3 regions of the Fulvivirga maritima genome follow, and region 3 is predicted to be linked to each of the others. Evidence: riboswitches for the same ligand, from Rfam matches in the RefSeq annotation. Region 3 holds a riboswitch; each other region holds the start of a gene.
What was found. Region 3 has a riboswitch for S-adenosylmethionine ahead of LVD15_RS09610 (O-acetylhomoserine aminocarboxypropyltransferase/cysteine synthase family protein). Riboswitches for the same ligand answer to the same signal wherever they lie in the genome.
Positions count from the first base shown of each region.

Region 1: linked by a shared signal. The riboswitch ahead of LVD15_RS12265 (4Fe-4S binding protein) and the one ahead of LVD15_RS09610 (O-acetylhomoserine aminocarboxypropyltransferase/cysteine synthase family protein) in region 3 are both predicted to bind S-adenosylmethionine.
Region 2: linked by a shared signal. The riboswitch ahead of metH (methionine synthase) and the one ahead of LVD15_RS09610 (O-acetylhomoserine aminocarboxypropyltransferase/cysteine synthase family protein) in region 3 are both predicted to bind S-adenosylmethionine.

Region 1 is NZ_CP089980.1:2,859,250-2,863,575, forward strand. It holds gene LVD15_RS27110 (nitrite/sulfite reductase) at 1-525, opposite strand, end outside; gene LVD15_RS12260 (trans-sulfuration enzyme family protein) at 580-1,761, opposite strand; partial or broken gene LVD15_RS12265 (4Fe-4S binding protein) at 1,782-2,130, opposite strand; SAM riboswitch class I at 2,391-2,494, opposite strand; gene LVD15_RS12270 (M42 family metallopeptidase) at 2,711-3,760, shown strand; gene LVD15_RS12275 (carboxypeptidase-like regulatory domain-containing protein) at 3,770-4,326, shown strand, end outside.
Region 2 is NZ_CP089980.1:5,346,814-5,351,139, forward strand. It holds gene metH (methionine synthase) at 1-1,861, opposite strand, end outside; SAM riboswitch class I at 1,936-2,043, opposite strand; gene LVD15_RS22540 (pyridoxal phosphate-dependent decarboxylase family protein) at 2,209-3,423, shown strand; gene LVD15_RS22545 (YfiT family bacillithiol transferase) at 3,428-3,964, shown strand; gene LVD15_RS22550 (alpha-amylase family glycosyl hydrolase) at 4,065-4,326, opposite strand, start outside.
Region 3 is NZ_CP089980.1:2,275,214-2,279,539, forward strand. It holds gene LVD15_RS09605 (homoserine O-acetyltransferase family protein) at 1-382, opposite strand, end outside; gene LVD15_RS09610 (O-acetylhomoserine aminocarboxypropyltransferase/cysteine synthase family protein) at 408-1,718, opposite strand; SAM riboswitch class I at 1,967-2,090, opposite strand; gene LVD15_RS09615 (helix-turn-helix transcriptional regulator) at 2,242-3,222, opposite strand; gene LVD15_RS09620 (lipoprotein N-acyltransferase Lnb domain-containing protein) at 3,244-4,326, opposite strand, start outside.

The DNA.
Region 1 (4,326 bases), 580 kb from region 3:
GGAAGAAAAGGCCATTTTTATTTTTCTTCCCATCTCCTGATTGATAGGGTTTCTTAAGAAATACTGAGTTACAGCATCAGCATAAGGAGATACATCAAACGGTTCGTTAGGGTCTATACCTGCAATGTCTGAGGCCGTTACTGTTCTCACAGTATTACCGCAGGCTTCTTTGGTAGTTACTCCTGTTTCTTCCAGTTTAGCCCACATTTCGGGGGTATCTTCCAGGTGCACATAGTGGAGCTGAATATTTTGACGCGTAGTGGCGTGCAGGTTTCCGTTGGTGTATTCCTCTGAGAGGTCAGCTATTCTTACCAGCTGCTCACCGGTTAGCTTTCCGTAAGGTAATTTGATACGAAACATTTGTACACCCAGCTGCCTTTGTCCATAAACACCCCTGGCTAATCTGAATGCCTTGAATCGCTCCTCATCAATCTTCCCTCCTTTAAAAGCGGAGATTTTATCCTCCAGCTCTTTAATGTCTTTTTGAGCTATTGTAGAAATTTTGTCATTAAATGTTACGCTCATTTTACTTCTTATTAATAGTTTCCGTTTCCGATTAGTAGTTTCTTTTGTGACCTGCTATTTAGCAGACGCCGTTAGGGCGTTTTCTATGTCTTCAATAATATCATTCACGTTTTCCAATCCCGCTGATATCCTGACCAACCCTGGTGTGATGCCCACATTGGCTCTTTCCTCATCTGTAAGTTTAGAGTGAGTAGTAGATGCCGGGTGTGTAGCTATCGTTCTTGAATCTCCCAGGTTGGCAGTGAGAGATAACATTTTAAGGCTGTTTAAGAATTTTCTTCCTCTTTCAATGCCTCCTTTTACTTCAAAAGTGACTAAACCGCCACCTAGTTTCATTTGCTTTTTAGCTAACTCATATTTAGGGTGAGACTTTAAAAATGGATATTTCACCAATTCTAATTCTTTGTGTCCTTCTAAGTATTCAGCTATTTTTAATGCATTCTCACAGTGTCTGTCCATTCTTATGGCTAGAGTCTCTAAGCTTTTAGAAAGGATCCATCCATTAAAAGGAGACATGGCTGGGCCACTATGTCTGGCGAAAAAGCGAATTTCTTTGATCAAGTCTGCATCTCCTACTATAGCACCACCCATAGTTCTGCCCTGGCCATCCATAAACTTGGTGGCGGAGTGGGTAACTAGGTTAGCGCCAAACTTAGCTGGCTGCTGTAAGTAAGGGGTAGCAAAACAGTTATCTATATTTAATATTAGATTATGCTTTTTAGCCAACTTGCCTAGCCATTCCAGATCTATAATATCCAGGGCTGGGTTAGAAGGCGTTTCAGCAAAAATCATTTTAGTATTCTCATTGATTTTAGCTTCCCATTCATCAGGATTATTAATGTCTGCATATGAATGGGTAATGCCCCACTTAGGAAAAATCTGCGTGAAAATCTGGTGTGTAGAACCAAATACTGAGCGTGATGCCAGTACGTGGTCTCCATTTTTTAGCAAAGCAGCCATACTGCAAAACATAGCAGCCATGCCTGATGCCGTAGAGATTCCATCTTCAGTGCCTTCTAATAAGCAGAGCTTACTAATAAACTCATTATTATTAGGGTTTGAAAAGCGGGTGTAAATATTACCTTCCATTTCATCTGCAAAAAGGGCACGTGCCTGTTCTGCATCTTCAAAAGTGAAGCTGGAGGTCATATATATAGGAGTAGAGTGCTCTCTGAAAGGAGATTTTTCGCTCTGACTTCTTATTGCTTGCGTTTCAAAATGTTTGTATTCTGACATATGAGTTTAACAAATAAAAATTATGAGGCGTGCAGCCATTGTTGTTTTTCTTCTAGTTCTTCATTGCTTTCTTCATAGTCAGGATCAGGTACACAGCAGTCTACGGGACATACCGCAGCGCACTGAGGCTCTTCATGAAAACCCACACATTCCGTACATTTTCCTGATACTATATAAAAGAATTCTTCTGAATAAGGTTCCTGCGGCTCATCACCAGGAATTTCAGACCCGTCTTCCAATTCTACTGCTCCAAGCTCGGTGCCGTCACCCCCAGGCCCAGGTAGCTCCACCTTCATAGATGGCTGTGTTGGGGCATTCGGGCTCGCAAGCACCGCAATTAATGCATTCGTCTGTTATATGTATTGCCATTTTTGATTCTGGTTTTATGATTTAAAAAGTGATTGTGAGGTAGCGAAAGGATATGGATAGCCATGCAGGCGTATGATCCTAGGCTAGTGTGCTAAGGGTAATATGGAAATATTAGCTTAGCAACAACAGCAACAACAACAGCACATGTTGATGTTGATATTGAAAAAAGTACAAAGAATTGATGTGAAGCAAGAAAGGAATTGCTTTGTCGTGCTTCGGAATTCTGATTTGATGTTGTTGATAGTGCTCATTGTTCAGTCAATTTATATTCTCCCTTAGGATCAGGATTTGGCACCTATATCATTTTTGATTGATGGTTGCCAGAGGATCTTTGAGCCTGTCTCTCACCTCTTCTTTATAAATCAACTACTTAATTAGAGTAATTGATACCGTAAAGATAAATAGCTTATTTTGACAACTGCAAACTTTTCCAAGGTATTTTTTGGAAATTTAAAAAATACCGCTCTAAAATACTTTGAATAAGCCTTATCATAAATATTGGATTGTTAGTAAACAGAATATATAGGTTATTGGTTAATATTGACCAGGTAATGAATTCACTATTATAAAAAGTAAACAAATGTCAGTAGACGTAGCATTATTAAAAAAGATATGTGAAGCTCCTGGAGCTCCCGGATATGAAAGCAGAGTAAGGAATCTGATAATAGAAGAGGTAACTCCTCTGGTAGATTCTGTAGAGGTAGATAACCTGGGTAATGTGATTGCTTTAAAAAGGGGCGCTTCATCAGAGAAAAAGGCCATGGTAGCCGCTCATATGGATGAAATAGGCTTTATAGTAACTCATATAGATGATAAAGGCTTTGTCCGTTTTACTACCCTGGGAGGTTTCGATCCTAAAACACTTACCGCTCAGAGGGTAATTATCCATGGTAGGGAAGATGTAATAGGTGTTATGGGTACTAAGCCTGTGCATGTAATGGAGCCTGAAGAGAGAACAAAAATGCCAAAGATTAAAGATTTTTATATTGATCTTGGTATGAGTAAAGAGGAAGTTGAAAAAGTAGTTTCTGTAGGTGACCCTATAACCAGAGAGCGAGAGCTGATAGAGATGGGTAGCTGTGTAAACTGTAAATCATTAGATAACAGGGTTTCTGTTTATATCCTTATAGAGACTTTGAGGAATTTAAAAGATTGCCCTTATGATGTTTACGGGGTCTTTACTGTGCAGGAAGAAGTGGGGATTAGAGGGGCTAATGTAGCGGCTCACACCATCGATCCTGACTTCGGATTTGGTTTGGACACTACAGTAGCTTATGACCTGCCGGGCGCAGCATCTCATGAGAAAATCACTTCTTTAGGAGAAGGAACGGCTATCAAAATATTAGATGCGATGACTATATGTGATTATCGTATGGTGGATTATATGAAGAAAACGGCCACTGATAATGCTATAAAATGGCAGACAGAAGTACTTACCGCTGGTGGTACGGATACAGCCGGATTACAAAGAATGGGTAAGAAAGGGGCGATATCCGGTGCGGTGTCAGTGCCTACCCGCCATTTACATCAGGTAATAGAAATGACTCATAAAGAGGATATTGAGGCTAGTGTTGCTTTATTGAAAGCTTGCTTAGAGTCTCTGGATAAATATGATTGGACACATAAATAAACATAAAATATGAAACGTAAGGCAGGATTAATATTAGGTATACTCTTAATGTCATGTGTGGCAATGGCTCAGAAAACGGCTCATTCGGTACGTGTAGTGGGTATGGTGTTAGATGCAGATAATAGAGAATCTCTGCCTTACGTTAATGTACAAATCAAAGGGACTATGTACGGTACTTCCACAGATAATAGTGGCTATTTTACCGTGTTTTTAAATCCTGGAGATACTCTTAAATTTTCTTCTATAGGTTATAACGAAGGTGTTTTTATTATGCCTTTTGAGTTAACTTCTGACCATTATTCATTAGTACAGTTGATGAGAAAGGAAACCGTACTGCTTAATGAGGTGGTGGTCTTCCCCTGGCCGTCGGTAGATAGTTTTGAAGAGGCCTTTTTAGATACTAAGCCTAAAAAAGGGATGGCAGATCTGGTGCATGAGGTGAGAAGAGATATGCACGAGACGTTAAAAGAAAACCAAAAATCAGATTATTATTATGATCAGATGCGGTATAATCGATTGTATGAGCTTACTGGTCAAATGCCGCCTAATAACTTTCTAAACCCTGT
Region 2 (4,326 bases), 3.1 Mb from region 3:
AAAATGGTGTCCAGTCTATGAACGCTCTAACTTCTTCTAATGGATACTCTTTATATACCTTAACCCCTAAGGAATTAGGCTTTGGTGGCTGATAACCCTCCCAGGTAATCTTTGCTTTATTTTCTCTGGCCTGCTGTAGAGGTATGTAATTCTTCTCCGTTTTTCTGGTAGAATGTCCCTCGCGCAGGTCATTATATTCATTCTTTATTTTAGTATGAAAAGCATCTTTGGTGTTTTTACCAATGAGCTCCCCTACTACAGGCACACTTCTGGAAGCATCAAGCACATGCACCACAGCTCCACTGTAAGCAGGATCTATTTTTACGGCAGTATGTATTCTGCTGGTAGTGGCTCCCCCGATAATCAGCGGCACTTGAAAATTTTGCTTCTGCATCTCTTCTGCTACGCCCACCATTTCATCTAACGAAGGGGTAATCAACCCACTCAGACCAATAACATCTACATTATTCTTTTTGGCTTCTGCCAGGATCTTTTCTGTAGGCACCATAACCCCTAAGTCTATAATTTCATAGTTATTACAGGCCAATACCACTCCTACTATATTCTTTCCAATATCATGGACATCTCCTTTTACGGTGGCCAGCAAAATCTTAGGCGCATTTTCTACCGACTTATTCTTTCTCTTCTCCTCTTCCATAAAGGGCTCCAGATAAGCCACGGCCTTCTTCATAACCCGTGCACTCTTCACCACCTGAGGCAAGAACATTTTACCCTCTCCAAAAAGATCTCCTACCACGTTCATTCCGGCCATTAACGGACCCTCAATCACTAATAAAGGATGACCTAGTTTAGCTCTGGCTTCTTCAGTATCTTCATCGATATGGTCTATTATTCCTTTAACTAAAGCATGAGAAAGCCGCTCTTCTACCGTGCCTTTTCTCCAAGCATCATCTTTTACTCTAAGCTTAGCCGTTCCTTTTACTGTCTCGGCAAAATCAAGCAGTCTTTCTGTGGCGTCTTCTCTCCTATCTAGCAACACATCCTCAACATGCTCCAGCAGATCTTTAGGAATTTCATCATAGACCTCCAGCATAGTTGGGTTTACTATGCCCATATTCATACCGTTTTTAATGGCATGATATAGAAAAGCCGAATGCATGGCTTCCCTTACCGTGTTATTACCTCTAAATGAGAAAGATACGTTACTCACCCCACCACTCACATTAGCTCCAGGAAGGTTTTCTCTGATCCATTTGGTAGCCTTAAAGAAGTCGATAGCATTTTTTCTATGCTCGTCCATACCCGTAGCTACCGGGAAAATGTTAGGATCGAAAATGATATCCTGAGGCGGAAAATTGATCTTATCAACTAATATCCGATAGGACCTTTCACATATGGAGATCCTTCTTTCATAGTTATCTGCCTGCCCATTTTCATCAAAAGCCATGACTACTACCGCAGCTCCATACATCTTTATTTTGCGGGCATGCTCTAAAAACTCCTCTTCTCCATTTTTAAGACTGATAGAATTCACCACTCCTTTACCCTGAACACATCGCAGGCCAGCTTCTATAATGGGCCATTTAGATGAATCCACCATTATAGGGATCTTAGATATCTCCGGCTCTGAAGCTATCAGGTTAAGAAACTTCACCATGGCCTGCTCACCATCCAGCATCCCTTCATCCATATTCACATCAAGTATCTGCGCTCCGCCTTCTACCTGATCTCGTGCAATGGATAATGCCTCTTCAAAATTCTCCTCTTGTATAAGTCTGAGAAACTTCCTTGATCCCGTAACATTAGTTCGCTCTCCTATATTTACAAAATTAGATTCAGGAGTAATCACTAATGGCTCCAGCCCGCTCAGTCTTAAATATGGTATCTTCTTCTTACTCATTCATTTGGCATAAAAAAAGCTCTTCTGACAAGTCAGAAGAGCTTATATTTTTATTTTTTGTAAAAGCCTAATCTAACTTATCTTCCTCCTTTTCTGGAGATGGATTTAGCACCTTTACCTATATTTCAGGATGGTTGCTAAGGCTTCAACGGGCCATTTCCCTCAGCCTTTCTTGATAAGAGCATTCAAATATTAATATTACAAATCTAGCATAAATTTTTAAACAACAAGAATTTATTTTTCTTCGTAATTCCACATAGGTATTTTTCCTATATTTGGCCCGACCTATCACCTATGAATCGCATGAGATTCAGACCAATACTTGTTTATTCATTGAATTAAAATTTATGAAAATCTGGAAGAAATTATCTCCTGAAGAGATAAGAAAGAAGGTATTTAGTGCACTTGGGGAAAATGTAAATTATTATGAATCGAACATTTTAGGGATTCCTGCCTCCCACTTAGATAACAAGGTGTTTTATCAGGATGCTCCTTTCTTGAGCAATGCCCCTTATTTGTCTACGCTTATTCATAACCCTAACCACATCGGTTGTCATACTTTAGGAAAATCAGAGAGCTTTTTCCAAGGTACACAGCAAATAGAAAAAGAGCTTATAAGAATATGCTCTGAAGAAATATTAAAAGGAGAACCCGATGAGTTTGATGGCTATGTAGCCTCTGGTGGCACCGAAGCCAATATGCAGGCCGTTTGGGTTTACAGAAATTATTTCAAAGAAGCATATGGATGCTCTAATGAGGAGATATGCATTATTACTTCTGAAGACAGTCATTACTCCATGAGCAAGGCCGCTAATGTATTTGCATTACCTATTGCCTATGTGAAAGTAGATGAGGATAGAAAACCCACAGCAGAACACCTTTCTACCATTATTGAAGAGCAGCAAGGTCAAGGTAGAAAATACTTCATTGTCATCGCCAATATGATGACTACCATGTTTGGTTCTGTAGACCATATAGATACTTATGCGTCAGTACTAAAACAACATGACTGCACCTACAAAATACATGTAGATGGTGCTTATGGAGGCTTTTTCTATCCTTTTGCAGATGAAAGCAATCCTTTGAATTTTGCTAATGCAGAAGTGTCATCAGTAACGCTGGATGCTCACAAAATGCTGCAGGCACCATACGGAACGGGTATATTTTTAATAAGAAAAGGCCTTATTAAATATGCCAATACTAAAGAAGCGAAATACATTGAAGGCGAAGACTTTACACTTATCGGTAGCCGAAGCGGTGCTAACGCTATTGCTGTATGGATGATACTTATGACCTATGGACCATACGGATGGAGAGAGAAAATTCTAGTACTTTTAAACCGTGCCGATTGGCTTTGTGCTGAGTTAGATGCCAGAAGCATCTCCTATTATAGAGAGAATGGTTCTAATATTGTAACCATTAAAGCTGATGATATTTCAAACGAAGTAGCCAAAAAGTATGGCCTTGTCCCTGATAATCATAATGACCCTAAATGGTTCAAAATAGTGATTATGGAACATGTAACTATAGAGAAACTAGAACCCTTTATTCAGGAAATTTAACATAATGGACCAGGCATCATTACAGTACCCAATTGGTAAGTTTAACGAATCAGCACCAAAACAAGGAGCTGAAATCTCTGGCTGGATACAGCAGATAGAGATGCTACCTGAAAAGCTGAAACAAGCTGTAGAAGGTCTTAATGATGCTCAACTGGATACACCCTACAGGCCTGGTGGCTGGACACTCAGACAAGTAGTTCACCATATTGGTGACAGCCACCTGAACAGTTATATTAGATTTAAATGGACTTTGACTGAGGACGAACCTATTATAAAAGCCTATAACGAAAAAGCCTGGGCTGAGCTTTTTGATAGCGAGGAAGGACCAATAGAATTGACTTTAAATTTTATAGAAGCACTACATAAAAAATGGGTATATTTACTCCGTGGTTTAAAGGAAGATGAACTGAATAAATTCTTCGTTCACCCTGATAACAATAATAAAGTAACGCTTAAATTAGCCATAGGAATGTATGCCTGGCATGGCAATCACCACTTGGCACATATCTCCAACCTCACTACAAGTAAAGGCTGGAAGTAACAGTAAATAAGTTGCTGAATTACAATCAATTAAGAAAGTCAATTAGTTTTAATATTAAAGAGGCTTCCGGGATGAAATATACCTGGAAGCCTTTTTTTTACTATTTCAATATCAGTGTAGAGTAAGGAGCTATTGGCGCACCTTCATCCCAAGTAGCAGAAGAGAAATACAAAGACTTATCTCCTAATATTTCACTATCCAATTCCTGAGCTTCAGCAGAAATATTATGGATTACCAACAAGGTTTCTTCTCCATTAACACGAACAAATGATATCAGGTTTTTATTGTTCATTTCCACATAATCGATATCACCTTTAGTTAGCGTTTCACTACTTCTTCTTAACCTGATCATTTTTTTATAA
Region 3 (4,326 bases):
GGTATATTTTATGTATGTCTAAATGTTTTCGTAGAAGTTTATGTGCTTCTACCATGTCTTTAACGGTAACAAGAGGAAAATCGAAGCCATAGATTTCACCAGTAGCCGGGTTAATGCTGGCTGGCCCGGTGGTGCCATAGCATGAGCCCAATATGTTAGCACAGATAATAAAGTGCTTCTCAGGATCGATCAGGAAGTTACTTCCTACCAAACCAGGCCACCATTCTACAGGATCAGCATTGGCGGTAAGCGCATGAAAAACCCATACCACATTATCTTTCTCAGGAGATAATTTACCGTAAGTAGTGTAGCTGATCTCGAGCCCAGGGAGTGATTTCCCACACTCCATACTGAACTCATGATCGTATTTATAGGTATTCAAATTTGGCTTCGTTTCAGTTTGTTTGTCAATAGACTGCGTTAAAGGCATTTTCTAAATCAGCTTTTAAATCTTCAATATGTTCTATTCCTGCCGATAATCTGAGTTGATTAGGCAGAACTCCGGATGCAAGTTGTGCTTCTTCACTGAGCTGTTGGTGTGTGGTAGCCGATGGCTGAATGATGAGTGTTTTAGCATCTCCAACATTGGCCAGGTGGCTAATAAGCTTAAGGCTATTCACAAATTTTATTGCGTTTTCTTTACCTCCTTTTAGTTCAAAGGTAAACACACCTCCAAATCCTCTTTTTAGATATTTTTTAGCTAAGTCATGGTAAGAACTACTCTCTAAGCCTGGGTAATTTACTGAGGCCACATGTTCATGCTGTTCTAACCACTGCGCCAGAGCTAGTGCGTTTTCTACAGTTCGGTCTACTCTTAATGAAAGAGTTTCTAACCCTTGAATTAGTAAGAATGAGTTAAAAGGACTTAATGCAGGGCCAAAATCTCTTAGTCCTTCTACTCTTGCTCTAATGGCGAAGGAGATATTGGGTAAACCTAATGGGTTGTTATCGCCAAATGTTTCCCAGAAGTTGAGACCATGGTAGCCTTCTGATGGCTCAGAAAACTGAGGGAATTTACCATTACCCCAATTGTAATTTCCTCCATCTATAATCACCCCTCCAATAGAGTTTCCATGTCCGCCTATCCATTTGGTGGCAGAAGAAACTACTACATGGGCACCGTGTTCTAAAGGCCTAAATAAATAACCTCCAGCCCCAAATGTATTATCAACTACTAAAGGAATATCGTGTTTTTTAGCTACTTCTGCTATGGCATCAAAATCAGGAATGTTAAATCCAGGATTACCAATAGTTTCCAGATAAATAGCTTTAGTGTTTTCATCTATAAGAGCTTCAAAATCTGCTGGTTTATCACTCTTTGCAAATTTGGCTTCTATGCCTATTCTTTTGAAAGCTACTTTAAATTGATTGTAAGTACCTCCATATAAAAATGGAGTAGAAACAAAACTATCTCCTGCCTGCAGGAAGTTAGTTAATGCTATAAACTGAGCCGCTTGCCCACTACCTACTGATACAGCTGCTACCCCACCTTCTAATGCTGCAATGCGTTTCTCGAAAACGTCATTAGTAGGGTTCATTATGCGAGTATAAATATTACCAAACTCCTTAAGAGCAAACAAGTTAGCTCCATGCTCAGAGTCTTTAAAAGTGTATGATGAAGTTTGGTAAATAGGTACAGCTCTTGATCTTGTTGAGGCTTCTACATCTTCATACCCAGCATGAAGCTGTAATGTTTCGAAATTATATGATTGTGACATCTTAATACTTTTTAGCTAATTGGAATAATTTATTTGATTGATATACTCGAGAAAAATTGAGTATAGTTTTTTCTGCCAAGAAGGCAATTTTGTTTAAGTACGTTTTAGGTAGGTACTAACAGCAACAACAACAGCACATATAGGCTGAGTTGGAATCAAATAAATAGGAAGAAATTAGCGTTTGTATTGATCGCTGAAATGTGGCTAAAAGCCTTTTTTGATGTTGGATTGATCTTTTCATTACCATCAATTTATATTCTCCCGTATTCGCCACCTGACGAACGTTCTTGGGATCAGGAAGTAGCACCTTGGATTGGTGACCAGGTTGCTAGCGCTTCTAAGAGCCTGTCTCTCCACGCTTCTTTATAAATCGATCTCTCTGGTTAAGAGCATATCGAATTGATGGGACAAACGTAAGCAGCGTTTACAATGTTTCCAAACAAAGCATCGGAAAAATTTTAAAAGTGGCTGTGCTTTAAGCTGTAATAGGCTTAAAATGATTTTTTATATGAGATAAGCAGCCCTAGTTATTGTTGTCGGGAGGTTGGTTATGGTAGTGCTGAAGCATTTCTGCAGTAAGACCTTTCATCGTTTCTAGAAGTTCAGTTGGTTCTGTAGGCCTTACCCGGGTGCCTAGAGATAAGAGCCAACGGCCAAAATATTCCAGGTGCGAGATCATAAAGACCATTTCCATTTCATCGTCACGGTCTATTTCCTCTATTAGGCCCATGTAATACTTTTGATCGTTCAGGTTTAGAGCCACTCTTTTATCCATTCTAACCACTACTTTTCTTAAGTCAGAGCCCAAAATGAGGTGGTTTAGATAATCCTGATAATCAGAGCTATTATGTGGAGTGTAATGCTCTTCATTAATCTGCAGCTTGGTAATTCGGTCTGTACGAAAATCTCGCATGGCCTTTCTAAGCCTGCAATAAGCGATAAGGTGCCAGTGGTTACTATAAAAACAAAGATTAACAGGCTCTACGTCTCTATGAGTGAAGCTTTGGTTATAGGTGGAAAAATATTCAAAGCCTACCACCTTATGTTGAGCCAGGGCGGTGTTTATGTCTGAGATAAAATTATCCGGAAAGGTATTATTTCTTGAAGGTTGATTAGGCAGGGTTAAGACTTTTATATTGCGCTCCAGATTATCAAGATATTCCTTTTCTTGTATTTTAAGGATGGCTTTTATTTTAAAAAGAGCATTTTCGAAATGGTGCTGGATAGATTGGTCAGCATGCCTTTCTGCCAACTTAGAAGCTATTACTATAGCGCCGGCTTCTTCTTTAGTAAATGAAACCGGAGGCAAGTGATATCCCTCCATAAGAAAATAGCCTACACCAGCTTCAGCCCCTATTGGTATGCCAGCTTCCTCAAGTGCTCTGATGTCACGGTATACCGTACGTAAACTTATGTCGAACCGATCGGCAATCATTTGAGCTTTTACTACTTTCTTGCTTTGCAGTTGAATTAAAATAGCCGATAGCCTGTCAATGCGATTCATTTTATGTAGGAAACGGTTTTTTTAAACAGACTCATCCTCGTCTCGCTCAAAGGATAAGTACCGCTGAATATAATAAGACCTGCCTAATAACAAGATTATTAATGGTATTAAAGAATAATGAATATTCTGAGGTAAAAAGGCCCAGGTAATTAGTAATACAAGGTTTACTAAGCAGGAGGCTTGAAAATAGATTCTCAGAAAATCAGGAATATTTTTCTTTAGTAAAAACAGGGCTAATGGGAAATGCAATGGAATAGCCCATAGCAAGTTGAAATTTCTGGCAGCCGCATGATGATCAGTTGCCACCCATAATATAAGTAGTAACCACCCTACCAGGCCAATGACAGAAAATAGAATAACATCAAACAAGAAATAGCCTTTGTCTTTGCGATAGCCTATGACGGATATGATTATGCCAGCTAATAATAATAAGCCAAAGACAATTAATGGAGTTATAGTGCTTGCCTGATCCTCCTGTGGCTGGGCTTTATTAGTAACAATGGTCTTTTTTACCAAAGGCTCCAGCCTGCCATTTTTCATTATGGAGGCATGGTTAAAACCTTGCTCAATATAGTCAGGCAAAAACATATACATTTCAGGGGTAGCTACGGAATCCATAGGTAGACCGAGGCAAATGTCTATACCTAACTCACCCCATGGTTGCTGCTCCAGGTAAATGTGTGTGAGATCTCTGATAGTATAATCTGTACTGATATATGAGCCATCAAATTGAAGATCATCTTTAAAAGTAGCTTTTAAGGCATCCCTGACTTTAGTAGCACAGTTGTTATAAAAATAATCATAGTAGTAATACTGATTTTCAGGCTTAGCGTTCCATTGGAGGTAGTCGAATAGCTTTTGCTTTTGTTCTTGGTCCAGATTTAAAATTTGTTCATGAATAAAGCGATTGTAATAGACGTAAGCATATTTAAAGTTGCGATACTCTTGTACTGCTAATTTATAGTTGAGGTATCCACGGGCAAAGTTGAGGTAGAAATTGGGTTGATCAAAATCAAAAATTCCATAATTATACACCATGTCATACCCTTTCATAGGATCATGTACTCTTATGGCACTGTGCCCGAAGGCGGAGTATAATTCTCC